3 regions of the Streptomyces sp. NPDC001480 genome follow, and region 3 is predicted to be linked to each of the others. Evidence: riboswitches for the same ligand, from Rfam matches in the RefSeq annotation. Region 3 holds a riboswitch; each other region holds the start of a gene.

What was found. Region 3 has a riboswitch for cyclic di-AMP ahead of ACFY01_RS10890 (M23 family metallopeptidase). Riboswitches for the same ligand answer to the same signal wherever they lie in the genome.
Region 1: linked by a shared signal. The riboswitch ahead of ACFY01_RS03335 (peptidoglycan DD-metalloendopeptidase family protein) and the one ahead of ACFY01_RS10890 (M23 family metallopeptidase) in region 3 are both predicted to bind cyclic di-AMP.
Region 2: linked by a shared signal. The riboswitch ahead of ACFY01_RS43665 (transglycosylase SLT domain-containing protein) and the one ahead of ACFY01_RS10890 (M23 family metallopeptidase) in region 3 are both predicted to bind cyclic di-AMP.

The regions. Positions count from the first base shown of each region.
Region 1 is NZ_JBIAVX010000001.1:701,102-708,078, forward strand. Features, by position in the region: gene ACFY01_RS03320 (Glu/Leu/Phe/Val dehydrogenase dimerization domain-containing protein) at 1-996, shown strand, start outside; gene ACFY01_RS03325 (TetR/AcrR family transcriptional regulator) at 1,052-1,666, shown strand; gene ACFY01_RS03330 (SGNH/GDSL hydrolase family protein) at 1,995-2,780, opposite strand; gene ACFY01_RS03335 (peptidoglycan DD-metalloendopeptidase family protein) at 2,981-3,904, opposite strand; cyclic di-AMP (ydaO/yuaA leader) riboswitch at 3,909-4,068, opposite strand; gene ACFY01_RS03340 (alpha-galactosidase) at 4,377-6,449, opposite strand; gene ACFY01_RS03345 (tyrosine-protein phosphatase) at 6,638-6,977, shown strand, end outside.
Region 2 is NZ_JBIAVX010000034.1:7,647-14,623, forward strand. Features, by position in the region: gene ACFY01_RS43655 (outer membrane lipoprotein carrier protein LolA) at 1-429, opposite strand, end outside; gene ACFY01_RS43660 (polyprenyl synthetase family protein) at 767-1,777, opposite strand; cyclic di-AMP (ydaO/yuaA leader) riboswitch at 2,308-2,490, shown strand; gene ACFY01_RS43665 (transglycosylase SLT domain-containing protein) at 2,496-2,981, shown strand; gene ACFY01_RS43670 (HAD family hydrolase) at 3,012-3,842, opposite strand; gene ACFY01_RS43675 (FAD-dependent oxidoreductase) at 4,002-5,204, opposite strand; gene ACFY01_RS43680 (ATP-grasp domain-containing protein) at 5,286-6,533, opposite strand; gene fahA (fumarylacetoacetase) at 6,797-6,977, shown strand, end outside.
Region 3 is NZ_JBIAVX010000004.1:118,165-125,141, forward strand. Features, by position in the region: gene ACFY01_RS10880 (M16 family metallopeptidase) at 1-271, shown strand, start outside; gene ACFY01_RS10885 (M16 family metallopeptidase) at 268-1,656, shown strand; cyclic di-AMP (ydaO/yuaA leader) riboswitch at 1,893-2,054, shown strand; gene ACFY01_RS10890 (M23 family metallopeptidase) at 2,068-2,838, shown strand; gene ACFY01_RS10895 (GntR family transcriptional regulator) at 3,083-3,778, shown strand; gene ACFY01_RS10900 (HPr family phosphocarrier protein) at 3,927-4,208, opposite strand; gene ACFY01_RS10905 (GNAT family N-acetyltransferase) at 4,384-6,977, shown strand, end outside.

The DNA of each region.
Region 1 (6,977 bases), on a different contig from region 3:
GACCCCGCGAGCCGGTACGTGCCCCTGGGCGGCGCCAAGGGCGGCATCGACTGCGACCCGCGGGACCCCGGGGCGTACGGGCTGCTGGTGCGCTACCTGCGCGCGATGCGGCCGTACGTCGAGAGCTGCTGGGCCACCGGCGAGGACCTCGGCCTCACCCAGGACCTGGTCGACCGGGCCGCCGCCGAGGCCGGGCTGGTGTCCGGCGTGCAGGCCGTGTACCCCCTGCTCGACGACGAGGCGGCGGCCCGGCGGCGGCTCGCGGACGCCTTCGCCGTCGAGGTGGACGGCATCGGCCTGGACGAACTCGTCGGCGGCTGCGGGGTGGCCGAGTCGGTGCTCGCGGCGCTGGACCGGGCCGGGGTGCCCCGCGCGGGCACGCGGGTGGCGGTGCAGGGGCTTGGGACCATGGGCGGGGCGACGGCGCGGTTCCTCGCGCGCGCGGGTCTGCGGATCGTGGCCGTCGCCGACATCAAGGGCACGATCGCCAACCCGGCCGGTCTGGACACCGAGGCGCTGCTCGCCGCGCGGGACGCGTACGGCACCGTGGACCGCGCGGTACTGCGCCCCGGTGACCGGGAACTGCCGGGCGAGGCCTGGCTGTCCACCGAGGCGGAGGTGCTGGTGCCGGCGGCGGTGTCGTACGCGATCGACACCGCCGGCCAGGAACGGATCACCGCCCGCTGGATCGTCGAGGCGGCCAACATGCCGGTGCTGCCGGAGGCGGAGGCCCTGCTGTCCGCGCGCGGGGTGACCGTGCTGCCCGACGTGGTGGTCAACTCCGGTACGAACGCCTGGTGGTGGTGGACCCTCTTCGGGGACGTCGGCCCGGACGCCGAGGAGGCGTTCGCGTACACCCGGCGCTCGATGCGTGCCCTGATCGACCTGATGCTCGCGCGCGCGGAGGCCGACGGCACGACTCCCCGGGCCGCCGCGCACGCCCTGGTGGCGGACCGGCTGCCGGTGATCGCGGAGCGCTTCGGGTGGTACCGCTGACCGGACGGCCGGATCCGCGTCGCTGCCCTGACCGCGTGCCGACTAGGGTGACCGCGTGGCGAGAGTGCGGTTGAGCGTGGCGGAGCGGCGGGAAGAGCTGCTGCGGGCCGCCGTCGAGCAGATCGAGGCGCGGGGCGTGGCGGCGGTACGGATCGCCGACGTGGCCGCGTCGCTCGGGGTGAGCAACGCGCTGGTGCTGTACCACTTCTCGACGAAGGAGAAGCTGGTCGCCGCCGCCTTCACGTACGCGGCGGAGGGAGACCTCGCGCATCTGCGGGGGCTCCTGGGCCGTCGTACGTCCGCGCTGCGCCGGCTGCGGGCCGCCGTGCGCTGGTACGCGCCCACCGGCCAGGCCAAGGGCTGGCGGCTGTGGATCGAGGGTTGGGCGGTGGCGCTGCGCGAGCCCGCCCTGCGGGAGGTCACCCGCGATCTGGACCGGCAGTGGAAGGCGGCGATCGCCGAGGTCATCACCGAGGGCGTCGGGGCGGGCGAGTTCGACTGCCCGGACCCCGCCGCCACCGCCCTGCGCCTGACGGCCCTGCTCGACGGCCTCGCCGTCCAGTTGACGTCCTACGCAGGCGCGGTGCCCCGCTCCCGCGCCCAGGAGTGGGTGGACGAGGCACTTGCCCGGGAACTGGGCCTGCCCCGGGAGAACCCGACCCAACGGTGACGCTCCGCGCGGGCGGCAGAGACCACGGCACCGCATGCCACGACCCGCGGCACGGACGCCCTCGCCCCGGAGCGCCCGGCCGCGCGTGCGGGGCCCGCACCCTTTGGCACGGTCCGCCCCGACGCGGGCGTACTCGGCGGCAACAGGACGGCCGGAGCATCGCTCCCGCCATGCGCAACACCGCGCCGGAACCACCCCGCGCCCACTGCCCGGCGGCCGAGACCGCGCCCGGCCGGGGGTCGGGCGGGCCCGTCCCCCGATCGCCGGAGGCGGTCCGGGGCCGTACCGCATCCGGGCAGCCACCGCCGAACCCCCGGAGGGAACCCGCTCAGGCCACGGAGGCGATCCGTGTCCTGATGTCGTCCGGGGACAGTGCGCCCTTGGCCGTCACGTGGTCGCCGGAGGACTCGCCGCGCAGCCGGCGGCCGATCCACGGGACGAGGTACTCGCGGGCCCAGTGGACGTCGTCGCGGCGGATGTCGAGCGTGCCCCGGGGCGGGAGCGGCGGCCAGGGCTGCTCCGGGTCGGCGGGGACGTCCAGGCCGAGCACCTGGCCGGCCCGCAGGGCCACGCGCGTGTGCCCCTCGGCCGAGAGGTGGAGCCGGTCGTGGTCCCAGGCGCGCCGGTCCTGGACCGTCCGCAGGGACCACAGGTCGAGTACGGGACAGCCGTACCGGTCGGCGATGGCCCGGACATGACCGTTGTACGTGGCGATCTTGCCGCGCAGATGCTTGAGCACGGGCACGCCGCGCGTGTCGAAACCGGTCGTCACCATGACCGTGCCCGCGACCGAGGTGAGCTGTGCCACCGCGAGCTCGAAGCGCTCGGCCACCTCGTCGGGGTCGGTGCCGGGGCGGATGATGTCGTTGCCGCCCGCGCAGAAGGACACCAGGTCCGGGGCGAGTTCGACGGCGCGCGGGAGCTGGTCCGCCACGATCTGGTCCAGCAGTTTGCCGCGTACCGCGAGGTTCGTGTACCTGAAGTCGCCCTCGGGCCGCCGGTCCGCGAGGAGGACCGCGAACCGGTCGGCCCAGCCGACGAACGCCCCGTCCGGGCCGGGGTCGCCCACGCCCTCGGTGAAGCTGTCCCCCACCGCCACGTACGACCCGATCACTGCTCTGTTGTCACTCTTCGAATCGTCTGCCACATCGGCCCATGATTCACCTTTCGATGTGACCTACGCGACCGTAATACGGGGTTGACGGACGGTGAGATAAGCCACGGCACCCGAAGGCGCCGGACGGGAATACGCCCGCGCGCACCGAAGGCCGGACCCGGGGATCAGGGGTCCGGCCTTCGGTGGTCCGAGGACCGTCAGGCGACGGCGACGCCGTGCGAGCGGAGGTAGCCGACCGGGTCCACGTCCGAGCCGTAGTTCGGCGTGGTGCGGATCTCGAAGTGCAGGTGCGGGCCGGTCACATTGCCGGTCGCGCCGGAGAGGCCGATCTGCTGGCCCGCCGCCACGGTCTGCCCGGCCGAGACGGAGATCGAGGAGAGGTGGCCGTACTGCGCGTAGTAGCCGTCGGCGAGCCGGATCACGACCTGGTTGCCGTAGGCGCCGCCCCAGCCGGCGGAGACGACCGTGCCCGCGCCCACGGCCTTGACGGAGGTGCCGGTCGGGACGACGAAGTCGACGCCCGTGTGGTAGCCGCTGGACCACATGCCGCCCGGCACGTGGTAGCCGGTGCCGATGGTGGCGCCCGACACCGGCAGGGTGAAGCCGGTGGCGGCGTTCGGCGCCGCGGCGGACGACGGCTGGGTCCGCGTGGCCGACCGCGAGGCCGAGGGCGAGTTCGCGTGCGAGGAGGACGAAGTCTTGTTCGGGGCAGAGGACTTGGCGCCTTCGGCGGTCGGGGCGGCCTGCCGGCCGAGCGTCAGCTTCAGGCCAGGGTGGATCAGCGAGGGGTCACTGCCGACGGCCTCGCGGTTGTCGGCGTAGAGCCGGTGCCAGCCGCCGCGGACGTTCTGCTCGTCGGCGATCTTCGCGAGCCAGTCGCCCTGCCGGACCGTGTAGGTACGCGCGCCCGAATGCGCGGCGGCGGCCTTCTTCCCGGCCTCCGGCACGGCCTGGACGGCCTTTTCGGAGACGGAGTCCTTCGTGGTGGCCGCGGAGGCCGCATGGGCGCCGGTGGCCCCCATGAGGGGCAGCGCCAGCGCGGCGCCGCCGGTTCCGGCGACGGCTATGGTGCGGGTGAAACGCCGGTTCTTGGGACGGCGGTGCTTACCCTTCGCGGGCATGGCGGATTCCTCTCCGGCGCCTGCGAGGTGAGCTGTCGGGTTCGGGCTGGAGCTGCCCGGCCGCGCACGGAGCGCGGCTGCACCCCTAGCCGTCCCGGAGACCGGGACAGGCAGTCGTACCTGGTGGGTCCCCCGCTCCTGCCGTGCACGGGTGAGTGTGTCCGGGCTCCGGGCGGCGGCAGGATTCGGCGTTCCGTCCGGATTGGTGGCGAACGTAAGCGAGCGGGACGCGATGGGACAAGCAGATGGTTCCCTCTGTCCGCGTTTCGCTTGATCCGTTACGGGAATTCCCGGTCACCGTCCGTGAATTCCCTTCGCCTCCACCTCTTCAAATCCCTGGAGAACCATGCGGATTACGTGGACATGACGCACAACGGACGGTCACGAATATGACCCTCCTCACCCTCTCGACCCTCATGACCCCCTATTTCATTGTTAGTTGCAACGAAAGTGCACATTTCGGGCAGATCGCTCAGATGCGACGCAGACGGAGAACCGTCGCATCGAAGTCGCCGCGCAATTCCGTGCGCAGCCCGTGGTGCAGCAGGACGGCGCCTCGATGGATTTCGCCCGTTTCGCGGCATTCGTACGACGCCGTGGAGTCGAGCCCGCGCAGCCGCAGCGCGGGGACCGGCTCGCCGTACCGCTGTGCCTGGAGACAGGCGAGGACGACCGTCTCGTCCCCGAGGACGTACTGCACCGCGCTCAGCCCGCCCTCCGGCGGCCGCAGCCGATGGAGGTCGCCGCGCTGCACGACGGGACGGATCTCCTTGTAGAGCTCCACCCACTCCCGGGCCTCGGCGAGCTCCTCCTCCGTCCACTCCGAGAGGTCGCCGCCGACCCCGAGAACCCCGGCCATGGCGCTCACGAAGCGGAACTTCAGGGAACTGACCCTGTCATTGAGCTGGGTGTTCGGACTGTCGGTGACCCAGGCGGCCATGACCCGCGCCGGGTGGATCTGGCTGAACCCGTGCTGGATGACCAGCCGGTCCAGCGGGTCGGTGTTGTCGGAGGTCCACACCTGGTCCGTACGGCTCATGACACCGAGGTCGATCCGGCCGCCGCCGCCCGAGCAGGACTCGAAGGCGACGCCCGGGTGGGCCGCCCGGAGCCGGTCGAGGAGGCCGTAGAAGCCGCGGACGTGGTCCACCCACAGTCGCTGCGGGTACGGCTCGCCGGGCCAGCCGGCGTCGGTGAAGCAGCGGTTGAAGTCCCACTTCACGTAGTCGACCGGGGCGTCGGAGAGGAGCCCGTCGAGCTGCTCCCAGAGGTACTGCCGGACGTCCTCGCGGGCGAGGTTGAGGACGAGCTGGTTGCGGAACTCCGTGCGCTCGCGTCCGGGCTGGAACTGCACCCAGTCGGGATGGGCGCGGTACAGCTCGCTGTCCGGGTTGACCATCTCGGGTTCGACCCAGATGCCGAACTGCATGCCGAGGGCGTGCACGTAGTCCGCGAGGGGCTTCAGCCCGTTCGGGAAGCGGTCGGGGTTGGGCGTCCAGTCGCCGAGACCGGCGCGGTCGCCGGTGCGGGCACCGAACCAGCCGTCGTCGACCACGAACAGCTCGACGCCGATCGCCGCCGCCCGCCGGGCGAGGGTCGCCTGCTGCTCCTCGGAGATGTCGAAGTTCGTCGCCTCCCAGGAGTTGAACAGCACGGGCCGGTCCCGGTCGGCGTCCGGGATGACGTACGCCCGCTGGTAGGCGTGCCAGGCACGGCTGGCGCCACCGAAGCCGCCGTCGCTCCACAGGCCCGCGAAGACGGGCGTGGTGTACGACTCCCCCGGCGCCAGGGACAGCAGACCCGAGTCGTCGTAGCCGGCGCCGCCGGTGATCTGTACGCGCGCGTCGGGAAGCTGGGCGACCGCGATCCGCCAGGACCCCGACCAGCCGAGGGCGCAGCCGTAGACCTCGCCGTGCTCCTCGCCCGCGCCGGTGTCGAGGGCGACCCAGGGCAGGTGCTGGTGGCCGGTGTGGCCGCGGCGGCTGCCGATGATCTTGTCGCCGTAGGTGAGCGTCGCACTTGTCAGCCGGGACTCGGCGGCCCAGCGGCCGTGCAGCTGGGACAGCCGCCAGCCGTCCCGGTCGGGCAGGGTCCAGGTGGCGGCGTCGGCGCGCAGCAGCTCCACGGGCGCGTCACCGCCGTTGCCGACGGTCACCCAGCGCTCGACGACGTCCCCGCGCATCCGGTAGTGGAGCGTGACGGCCACACCGCCGTCCCGGAAGCGCAGCCGCAGCTCGTCGCCCTCGGTGTCGTACGCCTCGAAGGCCCACTCGGTGCCGCGCCGCTCCTCGGTGCGCACGGACAGGGCGGGCCGGACGAAACGGGGACCGCCCTCCACCGGGTACTCCTCGCGGCCGTCGAGCGGGGACTCGAAGGGCCAGTAGCCGGGCAGCGGACGGACGGCGAGGGCCTCGGCGTCGGCGAGCGCGATGCGCGGGCCCCAATGGAGGTGGAGCAGTTCGTGCGCCTCCGTGAGGTGCAGTGCATAACTGCTGGTGGGCCCCGTCAGGAGCCACGTACGACCGTTTTCGGCGATGTTCGCCATCGAACCCTCACAGGTGTCAACAGATCCGCTCACGCCCCAACATCATCAAGGGTTTCCGGCCCCGGAGGCAACGCCTGTGGAGAACTCACTGCCTGTGGACAACTCATTGCCTGAGAAAACCGATGTCGTATCGTCGACGGCGTGCCCGCGGGCGAGCCGCGACCGCGGGAGCGACGCAAGGAGCCCACGTGACGCAGCAGGTCCCGTCGACCGAGCCGGAGCTGGCCGGAGTACGCAATTTCCGGGACGTGGGCGGCCTGCCCACGGCGGACGGGCGGCGGGTGCGGTCCGGGGTGCTGTTCCGCAGCGGTCATCTCGCGCACGCCACCGACCAGGACGCGGCGTTCCTCGCCTCCCTCGGTCTGCACACGGTCTTCGACTTCCGCAACGCGGCCGACAAGAAGCTCGAGGGACCGGACGTCGACCTGCCCGGCGTGCGCAACGTGAACCTGCCGCTGAGCGACCCGGCGGACGGCGCCGAGTTCTGGAAGATGGTCCGCGACGGCGACCTCGACCAGCTGCGCGTCA
Region 2 (6,977 bases), on a different contig from region 3:
CAGCGAGACCTTCTGGCGGTCCGGTCCGTCGGCCGCCACGCGCAGCGTGTGACTGCCCGAGAGCAGTTCGGTGAGCTTGGATTTCGGGTCCGCGGACGAGCCGTCGCCGCCCTTGTTCGCCCCGGACAGCAGGCTGCTCTCCAACCCACCGAGGTTCGGCAGGCCGAGGTTGGTGCTGAACCGCACCGTGCCGGACAGCTGCTGCACGTCCGACGCGGCGATCTTGTCTATGAGCTGCTGTGCGCTGATCTTCGGCAGGTCGGGGTCACCGGAGTCGGCGAGCGCCGGGACCAGCCCGATGGTCGCCGCCGCCACCCCCACCACCGCGACCGGGACGACGTACCGGGCCGCTTTGCGGCGTCCGGCGGCCGTGTCGGTGTCGGCCATGCTGTCGTCGGACGTGGTGTCGTCGGATCCGTACGGTGCCATGTGTGCCTTACCTCCGTCGTCGGCGGCGGCTGTCCTCACCCTCGTCAACCCTGAGCCGCCATTCTCACCCGAATCGGTGAGGAGTGGTGATTTCCGTGGTTTCCATCTCACCAAATCGGCCGTGAGGATGCGTCAGACCCGGGAGGCAACTCGATGTACGCCTGCGGTATGACACGGGGAGGCGGGATGTACTCCGACCCGTAGGGGTCACGCTGGATTCTTTGTCAGCCCGTCTGGGGGTGCCCCCTCTGGGGGAGTTCGAGGACGAGGCCGTTCAGGCCGAAGCGGGGGGGCTGGGGGCGGCAGCCCCCAGGGCGCGCCACGCAGACCCCGGGCACTACCCGGCCCGGTGCACCACCGCATCGCACAGCTGAATAAGTGCCGCCTTGGCGTCACACTCCCGCAGGGGCGCCAGCGCCGCCCGCGCGTCCTCCGCGTAGCGCACGGTGTCCCGGCGGGCCTGCTCCAGTGCCGGGTGGGCGCGCAGCGCCGCCAGCGCCTCGGCGTGCCGGGTGTCGTCGGTCAGGTCGGAGTCGAGCAGGTCGCACAGGGCGATGTCCTCGGCCAGCCCCAGCCGGGCGGCCCGCTCCCTGAGGCGCAGCACGGGCAGGGTGGGGATGCCCTCGCGCAGGTCGGTGCCGGGGGTCTTGCCGGACTCGTGGGAGTCGGAGGCGATGTCCAGCACGTCGTCGGCGAGCTGGAAGGCCACGCCGAGCCGCTCGCCGTACTGGGTGAGGACGTCCACGACCGTCTCGTCGGCCCCGGACATCATGGCGCCGAAGCGGCAGGAGACCGCCACCAGCGATCCGGTCTTGCCACCGAGGACGTCCAGGTAGTGCTCCACCGGGTCGCGGCCGTCCTGCGGCCCCGCCGTCTCCAGGATCTGCCCGGTGACCAGCCGCTCGAACGCCAGGGCCTGCACCCGGACGGCCTCGGGGCCGAGGTCGGCGAGGATCTGGGAGGCGCGGGCGAAGAGGAAGTCGCCGGTGAGGACGGCGACGGAGTTGCCCCAGCGGGTGTTCGCGCTGTCCACTCCGCGGCGCACCGCGGCCTCGTCCATGACGTCGTCGTGGTAGAGCGTCGCGAGGTGGGTGAGCTCGACGACGACGGCCGAGGGCACGATTCCCGGCGCGTACCGGTCCCCGAACTGCGCCGCGAGCATCACGAGCAGCGGCCGGAACCGCTTCCCGCCCGCGCGCACGAGGTGCTGCGCGGCCTCGGTGATGAAGGGGACCTCACTCTTGGTGGCTTCGAGCAGTCCCTCCTCGACAGCCGCCAATCCGGCCTGGACATCGGCTTCCAGAGCCTGGTCCCGCACGCTAAGCCCGAACGGCCCGACGACGGTCACGAGGGGTCTCCTGTCTGCTGGTGCCTGCTGGCGATTACACGGTTTGTCGATAGGTCGCTGCCCTCACTCAAGTCAGCGTATCCGGTCAGCTTTCGATCACCGAGGGCGCCCACTGTTACAGGCCGGGCGCTATCGGACCACGCCCGTTATGTTTTCGATCGGTCGATAAGCACAGATATTTATCGACTTACCCGGAAGTACGACATGACTGCGCCGCTTGGAGCAGCTCGCCTTCCGCCCTCACGATCGATGCGCTACCCAATGCGGCGCCCCTCATGTCCCATTTGCCGCGATTGATATTCCGTGAATTGGGTCACTTCGGCCGATCGGAGCACTCCGCCGCCCGATAGGGGCATACCGCTTGCCGTCATTGGCCAGTTGAGGGTTGGCAGACGCAAAGGATCAAGCACCTCATACGCCTCACAACAAGGTCAACTAGGACTTTGTGTGAATCCGCTGCTTGTTCAGGACATGTGCTCTCGCATACGTTCCCGGCCGTCGGGCGGAACGCCGAATCCTGCCGCCGCCCGTCACACCCATCGACGAACTCATTCACGACGGCAGGAGCGGGGGACCCAGGTTTGCCGCCGGTCCGGACGACACCCGTCGTCCCGGAACGGCTAGGGGTTAAGCCGCACCGCCTTCGGGCGGCGCGGCCGGGCACCTCCCAGCCCGAACCCGACAGCTCACCTCGCAGGCGACGGAGAGGAACATCGACATGTCTGCTGCCGCTCAGCACCGTGCCCCCTTCGCCCGCCTCGCCCGCAAGCTCGCCGTCGCCGGCACCGGCGCCGCCGTGCTCGCCCTCCCGCTGATCGGCGCGACCAGCGCCTCCGCGGCCACCACCACGAGCGCCCCCGCAGCCGCCCCCGCGGTCACGTACGCGAACAACCTCGACGGCTGGATCCGCGAGTCGCTCGCGATCATGGCGGAGAAGGGCATCCCGGGCACGTACAACGGCATCTACCGCAATGTGATGCGCGAGTCGTCGGGCAACCCGGTGGCCATCAACCTCTGGGACTCCAACGCGGCGGCCGGCATCCCGTCCAAGGGCCTGCTCCAGGTCATCGACCCCACGTTCGCCAGCTACCACGTGGCCGGCACCTCGTGGAACATCTACGACCCGGTCGCCAACATCACGGCCGCCTGCAACTACGCCGCCCACCGGTACGGCTCGATCGACAACGTGTTCGGCGCGTACTGACCGTTCCGCTCCCCTGAGGGAGCGGGCCGCTCAGGGGAAGAGTCTTTCGAGGACGACGGCGATGCCGTCGTCCTCGTTCGACAGAGTGATCTCGTCGGCCACCGCCTTCAGTTCGGGGTGGGCGTTGGCCATCGCCACACCGTGGGCGGCCCAGTCGAACATCGGGATGTCGTTGGGCATGTCCCCGAAGGCGACGGCCCGTTCGGCGCTCAGCCCGAGGTGGTCGGCGGCCAGCGCCAGCCCGGTCGCCTTGTTGACGCCGCACGGCTGGAGTTCGACGGTTCCCGGCCCCGACATGGTGACCGTCGCCAGCGATCCCACGGCCGCGCGGGCTGTGGCGGCCAACTCGTCGTCCGACAGGGCGTGATGCCGCAGCAGGACCTTGCTGATCGGCTCGCACCACAGGTCGTCGCGCCGCCTGACCCGTACGGCGGGCAGTGTGGGGTGGGGCATCAGATAGCCGGGCTCGATGAGCGTGAGCCCATCCACCCCGCCCTGGTCGACGGCCGCGTACACCTCCCCCACCTCGGCCTCGATCTTGCCGAGCGCGGCCTCCGCCAGCTCCCGGTCCAGGGTGACCGACCACAGCAGGCGGTGGGCGCCGGCGTCGTAGACCTGCGCGCCCTGTCCGCACACCGCGAGCCCCGTGCAGCCGAGGTCGTCGAGCAGCGGCCGCACCCGCGGTGCCGGGCGCCCGGTCACCACGAGGTGCCGGGCACCCGCTCTCCCGGCCCTGGCGAGGGCGGCGAGGGAGCGGTCGGAGAGGGTGTCGTCGCCACGCAGGAGCGTTCCGTCGAGATCGGTCGCGACGAGCGAGAACGCAGGGGAGGTCGGGGGGGAATATGCGGGGGGTGCGGCCATGATCAGAGAATACGGACACCGCGCCCCCACGACTCACCACTGTTTTCAGCCCCAACTGGCGCCCACGGGCTCCTAGATGGCGGTGTCGAGGCGCGCGGGCGCGTCCCGCTCCTCCTCCGCCGCCCGCTGCGCGGGCGGCGGAGGAGGAGCGGTAGTACGTCAGCCGTGGGCCGCCGCGAGGTGCTTGGCCAGGCGCGGCGAGGCGAACTCGGTGCCGCAGACGAAGCGCATCACCGGGCCGTACGACGACGCCGCCGGAAGGCCGGTGAAGTACAGACCGGGGACGGAGGAGACGTATCCCGCGCCCAGCCGGGGCGCGCCCCGGCTCACCGTGAGCCGGGTGCGCAGCTCATGGCCGAGGAAGTCCATGGCCGCGATGTCCACGCGGTAGCCGGTGGCCGCGATGACGTGGTCGGCGGCGAGCCGGGTGGTCTGCCCGGCTCGGGTGCGGACGGTGAGGACCGGGCTGCCGCCGGAGGCGTCCGCGCCGGCCACCCGCTCGACCTCCTCCACCTCGACCTTCCCCTCGAAGCGGTCGCGCAGCCACCAGGCACCGAGCGGGCCGAGGACGCGGCGGACCAGGTAGTGGCGGGTGCGGGCCGGGAGGAAGCGGTAGGGGTGCGGGTAGTAGCTCAGCGCCCAGAGGGACCAGGCGCGGCCGAAGGGCGACTCGGGGCGCAGCCTCGGCTGGTTCCAGGGCGGGGCCCCGAAGGCGACCCGGCCGCGGCCCCGTGACACCACCCGTACCCGGGCGCCGGCCTCCGCTGCCAGGGCCGCCGTCTCCAGCGCGGACTGGCCGGCGCCGACGACGATCAGCTCCTTGCCGGAGAACCTGGTCAGGTCGTGGTGCTGGGAGCTGTGGGACACCGGGCCGGTGAGGCCGGGCCCGTCGGGCGCCGCCGACGCCAGCTCGGCCGGGAGGTGGGCCAGTCCGGACAGGCCGGTGGCGACCACCACCGCGCGCGCGGTGAACGACTCCCCGGAGTCCAGTTTGAGTTCGAAGCCGCCGCCCGGGCCCCGGTCCACGGACACCACCCGCACCCGCTCCAGGTCGGGCAGCAGCTTCTGCTGGAACCACTCGCCGTAGTCGATGAAGGTCTCGACCGGGATGATGTCCTCGTCGGTGACCAGTCGGCGGATGCCCGCCGCGTCGCAGTAGTCGGCGAGCGAGTGGCCGGGCTGGGGGCAGTCGATGCTGGACGCCGCCGGGGTGGACTTGAGGAGCATTCCGGCGGGCATGTGGTCGCGCCAGCTGACCATGGGATCGCCGAAGACGCGGACGGGGATGCCGCGCGCCCGCAGATGGGCGGCGGTGGACAGGCCGAACGGCCCGGCACCGATGACTGCAACCGGTTGAATCACGAAGTCCCTCCCCAGGACGTGTTTTCCGTCACTTCGTGGTGGTGAACGATGCGCCGGTCCGGACGGGTCGCCCAGGGCGGGCTAGCCGCCGGAACCGGTGCCGCTGCCGCGGCGGTTGGTCCGCCACAGCTGATAGAGGTGCTTCGCGCCCGGTCGCACGAAGCGCGCGAGCATCGTGAGGAACGGCAGCGGGTCGTCACCCGCGAGCCAGGCCAGCTCCGTCCCGCTCGCCCGGGCCGGCGCGTGCGGCGTCGTGTAGCCGCTGCGGCGGTAGGCGAGGAGGGCGGGGAGGTCGATGTTCTCCACGATGTAGCGCCGGCCCGCCGGCTGTTCCCCCTCCGGAACCGGGCGGCCGGTCAGATTCAGGTGCATGGCGCGTACGACGTCCACGCCGGACTCGTTCTCGAAGAGCCGGAACTGGGCGCCCATGCGCGGGTTGAAGTCGAGGAGTTTGTACTGTCCGTCGCGCCGGTCGAAGCGCAGGTCGAGGTCGATGACGCCGCTGAAGCCGATCTGCTTGATGAAACGTGCGGCGAGGTCGGCGAGTTCCGGGTTGTCGACGACGTACGCGTTCGCCGTCATGCCCGCGTGCGGCGGCCACGAGCGCACCTTGACGCCGGTGAACATCGCGAGCGGCGTGGAGTCGGCGTCGAAGCAGGCGTGCACGATCCAGTCCTCGGCGTCCTCCCGGGGCAGGTACTCCTGGAGGATCACGCCGGGGTGCTCGCCCCAGTCGCGGGCGAGGGTGAGCAGGCCCTCCCGGGTGGCGATCCTGGTGGTGCCGTTCACAGCGGGCCGTCGGCGCCGGACGAACGCCTCGCGGTTCTTGGCCACCACCGGGAAGCGGGCGGTGTCGGCGAAGGCGACGATCTCTTCGTAGGACTCCGGGAAGGCCGCCGACGGGCTGGCGACGCCGTGCTCCGCGCACAACTCGTGCAGCCCCTGTTTGCTGGCCAGCCGACGCGGCAGGCCGGGGTCGACTCGTGGGAACAGGAAGCGGTCCGTCAGGTCGTCCTGGTGCTCGGCGATCAGGACGGCGGCCTCTTCGTCGGTGGGGATGAGGACGGTGGGGCGGCCGATGCGCCGGCCGATCCGCCTGAGCCCCTCCACCAGGTACTCCGGTTCCTCCGCCCCGCTGGTCGACCAGACGAAGGCGCGGGTGAGGTAACGGGAGGAGGCGGCGGGCGTGTAGGGGTCCTCGGTGATCGCGTACATCGGGATGCCCAGGCGGCCCAGGCTGCGGATGGCGCCGACACCGCCGTGGTGCAGGGGATAGTCGCCGAACTTGACGATCAGCCCCGGTACGTCCCTGTCCGCGTTGAAAGGCACACCGACGAAAGGCACACCGACGGAATTCCTGGCCACGGGTCCCCCCACGTGTCCCCCCTACGGACCGGACCCACCCCGTCCGTGTCCCCCAAAGGGACGCTAAGCCGGAATTAGCCCCTCCGACAAGGCCTATTGGGACATTGCGAACTCTTTAGACACTACCCGGCACTCTGCCCAGGACCTGCGACTCACCCGTAACGTGTGGCCCGACCACATGCCACGACCCGCAGCGATGGCACCGGATGAGAGCGAGGCAGCACCCCATGCCCCCCTTCGACGTCCCCGAGGGCGACCCCTTCGGCCCGCACAACCTCCCCTACGGCGTCTTCTCCCCCGCCGGCTCGACCGAGCGGCGCGTCGGCGTGCGGCTCGGCGACCACGTGCTCGACGCGGGCGCGGCGGCGCGCGCGATCGGCTCGCCGTACGCCTCCCTGCTCGCGCACC
Region 3 (6,977 bases):
CGACGAACTGTGCCGGTTCGCGGTGCTGTTCGGCGACCCGCAGCTCGCCCTCACCGCCGTCCAGCGCGTACTGGAGGTGACCCCCGAGGAGGTCCAGGAGGTCGCCAAGGCCCGGCTGCGCCCCGACAACCGCGCGGTGCTCGTCTACGAGCCGGTCTCCGCGGAGGCCGCCGAGCAGACCGAGGACGTGGACGTTCCCGAGGACCCGGAGGCCGAGGCCACCGTGGAGACGCGCGCCGACCACAGCGAGAACGAGGAGGCAGCCAAGTGAGCGAGCTCGCCGCGATGGAGTTCCACCCGCAGCCCCAGGCGGGCGAGGCCAGGCCGTGGGCGTTCCCGGCCCCCGAGCGCGGCGCGCTCGACAACGGCCTGACCGTCCTGCGCTGCCACCGCCCCGGCCAGCAGGTCGTCGCCGTAGAGGTGCTGCTTGACGCGCCGCTGGACGCCGAGCCGGCCGGCCTGGACGGCGTCGCCACGATCATGGCGCGGGCCTTCTCCGAGGGCACCGACAAGCACTCGGCCGAGGAGTTCGCCGCCGAGCTGGAGCGTGCGGGCGCCACGCTCGACATGCACGCCGACCACCCCGGCGTCCGCCTCAGCCTGGAGGTCCCGGCCTCCCGCCTGGCCAAGGGGCTCGGGCTGCTGGCCGACGCCCTCAGAGCGCCCGCGTTCGCCGACAGCGAGGTCGAGCGGCTGGTGCGCAACCGCCTCGACGAGATCCCGCACGAGCTGGCCAACCCCTCCCGCCGCGCCGCCAAGGAGCTGTCCCGGCAGCTCTTCCCGTCGGCCTCCCGGATGTCCCGGCCCCGCCAGGGCACCGAGGAGACCGTCGCCAAGATCGACTCGCCGGCCGTCCGCGCGTTCTACGAGCGGCACGTGCGGCCCGCCACCGCCACCGCCGTCGTGGTCGGCGACCTCACGGGCATCGACCTCGACGAGCTGCTCGGCGAGACCCTGGGCGCGTGGGGCGGCTCCGCGGCCGAGCCGCGCCCGGTGCCGCCGGTGACCGCCGACGACACCGGACGCGTCGTCATCGTCGACCGCCCCGGCGCCGTCCAGACCCAGCTGCTCATCGGCCGCGTCGGCGCCGACCGGCACGACCGGGTGTGGCCCGCCCAGGTGCTCGGCACCTACTGCCTCGGCGGCACCCTGACCTCCCGCCTGGACCGCGTCCTGCGCGAGGAGAAGGGCTACACCTACGGCGTCCGCGCGTTCGGGCAGGTCCTCAGGTCCGGCCCCGAGGGCAACGGCGCCTCGATGCTGGCCATCAGCGGCTCCGTGGACACCCCGAACACCGGCCCGGCTCTCCAGGACCTGTGGACGGTGCTGCGCACGCTCGCCGCGGAGGGTCTCACCGACGCCGAGCGCGACGTGGCCGTGCAGAACCTCGTCGGGGTGGCGCCGCTGAAGTACGAGACGGCGGCGGCCGTGGCGAGCACGCTGGCCGACCAGGTGGAGCAGCACCTGCCCGACGACTTCCAGGCGACGCTGTACCGGCAGCTCGCCGCGACCGGCACGGTGGAGGCCACCGCGGCGGTCGTCAACGCCTTCCCGGTGGACCGTCTGGTGACGGTCCTGGTCGGGGACGCGGCACAGATCAAGGAGCCGGTCGAGGCCCTCGGCATCGGCGAGGTGTCCGTCGTGCCGGCCGAGTAGCCGAGCGACAGCGGTACGCGCGCGTGGGGCCCCGGTGACGATGGAACACCGGGGCCCCACGGTGTTCCCCCGGTCCGTCTCCCATGTGCCTCGCCAGATGTCCGAATTGGGGCGGAGGTTTCCTGTCTGACCTGTGGCGTGCACTACAAAAACCCTGTTGCGTTTGAGGATTGAAAGTCGCGGCCCTTAGCGTCGTCGAGGCTGTTCGTCAGGCAGTGCGCCGCACCCGCGGCACCGGACAGCGATCGCCGAGTCCCCGTACGGCGCGAGCCAGGGGAGCCGGGGACCCACCGTCCCTTGGGGTGAATCGGACGCCCGCGCACACCGCGAGGGGGTCCGTAGGAGACCTTCCTGCTCCGAACCCGTCAGCTAACCCGGTAGGCGAGAAGGAAGGAAAGGACCAGCCACTTCATGGCGTTCACCCGCGCCACCGGGAAGCACCGCCGTCCCAGCCGGATGCACCGCACCACCGCCCGCGCGGCGGGTGTCGCGGCCCTCGCCACCACCGGCGCCGTCGGCAGCCTCGCCGCCCCGGCGCTCGCCGCCGAGCCCGCGCCCGCGCCGGAGCAGACCGCCCTCACCCCGGTCATCACCATCAGCGAGTCGGTCCCCGAGCACATCGACGCCCAGGCGGCCGCCCAGCAGGAGGCCGCCGACCTGAAGGCGGCCGAGGAGGCGGCGCGGAAGAAGGCCGCCGAGCAGGCCCGTGCGCAGGCGGAGAAGGCACGCGAGGCCAAGGCGCGGGCGGCCCGCGAGGCCGAGCGCAAGCGGCTCAACGCGTTCGTGGCGCCGATCACCGGGTCCTACGTCTCCACCGGCTACCAGGCGAGCAGCTCCCTGTGGTCCTCCGGTTCGCACACCGGCATCGACTTCCACGCCGCGAGCGGCACCGCGGTCCACGCGGTCGGCTCCGGCACCGTGGTGTCCACCGGCTGGGGCGGGGCGTACGGCAACCAGATCGTGATCAAGATGGCCGACGGCATGTACACCCAGTACGGCCACCTGTCGTCCATCGGCGTCTCGGTGGGCCAGAAGGTCACCCCGGGCCAGCAGATCGGTCTGTCCGGCTCGACCGGCAACACCACCGGGCCGCACCTCCACTTCGAAGCCCGCACCGGCCCCGACTACGGCTCCGACGTCGACCCCGTCGCCTACCTCCGCAAGCACGGCGTGAACGTCTGACGAAGGCCCACCCCGGTCCGAAGGCCACCCGGCCACAAGACCCACCCCCCACCCGAAGCCCCGGCCCACGAGCCGGGGCTTTCGTGGTTTCCGTACGCTCCGTCGGCCTGCTCCGCCGACTTCCGCTGTCCAAAAAATATCCATGGATTCCGACCCGCCGTCGGAAATTCCCGCGCATTGCAATAGAGTCACGGAACGCGCGTCCATCGGTGACGTTTCACGGAGATGAATACGGAGGTCGGTCATGCGTATTCCGGCGCACTCGGTATGCACGGCGATCCGGGACGACATCATCGCCGGCGTCCACGAGCGCGGCAGCCGCCTCACGGAGGAACTCCTCGCCCGCCGCTACGGCGTCTCGCGCGTCCCCGTCCGCGAGGCCCTGCGCACCCTGGAGGCCGAGGGCTTCGTGGTGACCCGGCGGCACGCGGGCGCGTGCGTCGCCGAACCGACCGAGCAGGAGGCCGCCGACCTGCTGGAGATGCGCATGCTGATGGAGCCGCTCGGCGCCGCCCGGGCCGCCCAGCGGCGCACCGAGGCCCATCTCAAGGTGCTGCGCGGCCTGGTGCGGCTGGGCCAGGAGCGGGCCCGCCGGGGCAACAGCGACGACCTGCGCTCCCTGGGCGGCTGGTTCCACGAGACGCTCGCCCAGGCCTCCGGCAGCCACGCCCTGACCTCCGTACTGACCCAGCTGCGGCACAAGATCACCTGGATGTACACGGTGGAGGCGCCCGCCGACCCCGTGGGGTCCTGGACCGAGCACGGCGCCATCGTGGACGCGGTGGCGCGCGGCGACGGCGAGCGCGCCAGGGCGATCACGGCGCTGCACACCGAGCGCGCGACGGCCGCGCACCGGCTGCGTTTCACCGGCGGCACCGACCGTTCGGAACGTGTGAGGACCTCGCAACAAGCCGTAAACATTCCGAGCCTGCGGCATTAACACGGGCACCGTATACAAAGAAGAGCAATTCGGCGAGGGCTGTTTTCCCCTGCCTGAATTCTTGGTGCCACCGGAATTCCCGGTAAAACGGCGGAGCCGCGCCGCCCGAAAGGGGCGACGCGGCTCCGGCGTTCTGCGCGGTGTGTGCTCAGACGGTCTCGGGCAGCTCCTCGAGCCCCTCGGAGACCAGCTTCGCCAGCCGGTCCAGGGCGGCGTCCGCACCCTCGGCGTCGGAGGCGAGGACGATCTCCTCGCCGCCCTGGGCGCCGAGGCCGAGGACGGCCAGCATGGAGGCCGCGTTGACCGGAGTGCCGCCGGCCTTGGCGATCGTCACCGGCACGCCTGCGGCCGTGGCGGCTCGGACGAAGATGGAAGCGGGGCGGGCGTGGAGGCCCTCGGCCCAGCCGACGTTGACGCGGCGCTCAGCCATGTGTTGCTGCCCTTCGGTTCTCAGGGTTGTCTAGACCAGTTTCCCATATCGTGAAGCATGCCCGGACGGTCCTTCGTCCCGTCCGGATGTGTGGTCGGATCGCGGCCTCGATCCGATGTCGTCCTCCACAGACTGCCTCGCGCCGTTGTCGGACGCGAGCCGTACTCTGGGGCCCATGCAGACCCCGGCGGACCGGCAGGACCGGCACGAGTACCCCGCCCACTGGGAGGCGGACGTGGTGCTGCGCGACGGCGGTACCGCGCGCATCCGGCCCATCACCGTTGATGACGCCGACCGGCTGGTCAGCTTCTACGAACAGGTGTCGGACGAGTCGAAGTACTACCGCTTCTTCGCGCCCTACCCGCGCCTGTCCGCCAAGGACGTCCACCGCTTCACGCACCACGACTTTGTGGACCGGGTGGGACTCGCGGCCACGGTCGGCGGCGAGTTCATCGCCACCGTACGCTATGACCGCATCGGCGCCGACGGCATGCCCGCCTCCGCGCCCTCCGACGAAGCCGAGGTCGCCTTCCTGGTGCAGGACGCCCACCAGGGCCGCGGAGTGGCCTCCGCCCTCCTCGAACACGTCGCCGCCGTCGCGCGCGAGCGGGGCATCCGCCGCTTCGCCGCCGAGGTCCTCCCCGCCAACACCAAGATGATCAAGGTGTTCACGGACGCCGGGTACACCCAGAAGCGCAGCTTCGAGGACGGCGTCGTACGCCTGGAGTTCGACCTCGAACCCACCGACCGCTCGCTCGCCGTCCAGCGCGCGCGGGAACAGCGCGCCGAGGCGCGGTCGGTGCAGCGCCTGCTGGTGCCGCGGTCGGTCGCCGTGGTCGGCGTCGGCCGCACGCCCGGGGGCGTGGGGCGCGGCGTCCTCGGCAACCTCAGGGACGCCGGCTTCACCGGAAGCCTGTACGCCGTCAACAAGGCCTACCCCGAGGACCTGAAGGAGGCCGGCGGGGTGCCCGCGCACCGTTCGGTGCGGGAGATCGACGGCCCCGTGGACCTGGCCGTCGTGGCCGTGCCCGCCGAGCACGTGCCCGAAGTGGTCGCCGAGTGCGGCGAGCACGGCGTACAGGGGCTCGTCGTGCTCGCCGCCGGCTACGCGGAGGCCGGGCCCGACGGGCGCGAGCGGCAGCGCGCACTCGTCCGGCAGGCGCGCACCTACGGCATGCGGATCATCGGGCCGAACGCCTTCGGGGTCATCAACACCTCCGAGGAGGTGCGGCTCAACGCCTCCCTGGCACCCGAGATGCCCCGCCCCGGCCGCATCGGGCTGTTCGCCCAGTCCGGCGCCATCGGCATCGCGCTGCTGTCCCGGCTGCACCGGCGCGGGGGAGGGGTCACCGGCGTCACGGGTGTCTCCACCTTCGTGTCGTCCGGCAACAGGGCGGACGTCTCCGGCAACGACGTCCTCCAGTACTGGTACGACGATCCGGACACCGACGTCGTCCTCATGTACCTGGAATCCATCGGCAACCCCCGCAAGTTCACCCGGCTCGCCCGGCGGACCGCCGCGGCGAAACCGCTGGTGGTGGTGCAGGGGGCCGGGTCCGCGCCACAAGGGCACGCGGTACGGGCCACGCGGTTGCCCCATGCCACCGTGTCCGCGCTGCTCAGGCAGGCCGGGGTGATCCGGGTGGACACGATCACCGAACTGGTCGACGCGGGACTGCTGCTCGCCCGGCAGCCGCTGCCCGCCGGGCCGCGGGTGGCGATCCTCGGGAACTCGGAGTCGCTGGGGCTGCTGACGTACGACCAGTGCCTCGCGGAGGGACTGCGGCCGATGCGTCCCCTGGACCTCACGACGGGGGCTTCGGCGGAGGACTTCCACGCGGCGCTGTCCCGGGCGCTGGCCGACGACACGTGTGACGCGGTGGTGGTGACCGCCATACCGGCGATCGGCGAGTCGTCGCCGGGGGACGCGGAGCTGGCGGAGGCGCTGCGGTCGGCTGCCGCCGGGGTGCCGGGGAAGCCGGTGCTCGTCGTGCACGTGGAGCTCGGGGGGCTCGCGGAGGCGTTGTCGGCCGCGGCCAGTACGGCGCCGGCGTCCGTCGAGCGGGGGGATGCCCATCGCCCGGCGGAACGACTGCCCACCGCGCCACAGGCGCGGGAGACCGCGCCTCCCGACACCTCCCGGACCGGCTCGCGGCTCATCCCCGCCTACCCCGCCGCCGAGCGGGCCGTACGGGCTCTCGGGGAGGCCGTGAAGTACGCGCAGTGGCGCAGGGAGGCCGCCGACCCGGGGAAGGTGCCCGAGTACGAGGACATCGACGAGAAGGGAGCCGCCCGGCTGATCGACGGGATGCTCGCGCGCGGGCAGGGCCTGACGCTCGGGACGCAGGAGACCTGCGAGCTGCTCGGGAAGTACGGCATCCGGGTGCACCGCGCGCTGCCCGCCCCCACCCCGGACGCCGCCGCCGAAGCCGCCCGCTCCCTCGGTTACCCCGTGGCCCTCAAGGCGACCGCCCCGCACCTGCGGCACCGCGCCGACCTGGGCGGCGTACGCCTCGACCTCGCGGACGAGGAGCAACTGCGCCGGACATACGCGGAGTTGACCGAGCTGTTCGGCCGGCCCGAGGAGCTGCGGCCGGTGGTGCAGGGGATGGCACCGCGCGGCGTCGACACCGTCGTACGGGCCGTGATCGACCCGGCGGCCGGGGCGGTGCTCTCCTTCGGACTCGCCGGAGCGGCCTCGCAACTGCTCGGCGACATCGGTCACCGGCTGGTTCCGGTGACCGACCGGGAGGCGACCTCCCTGGTGCG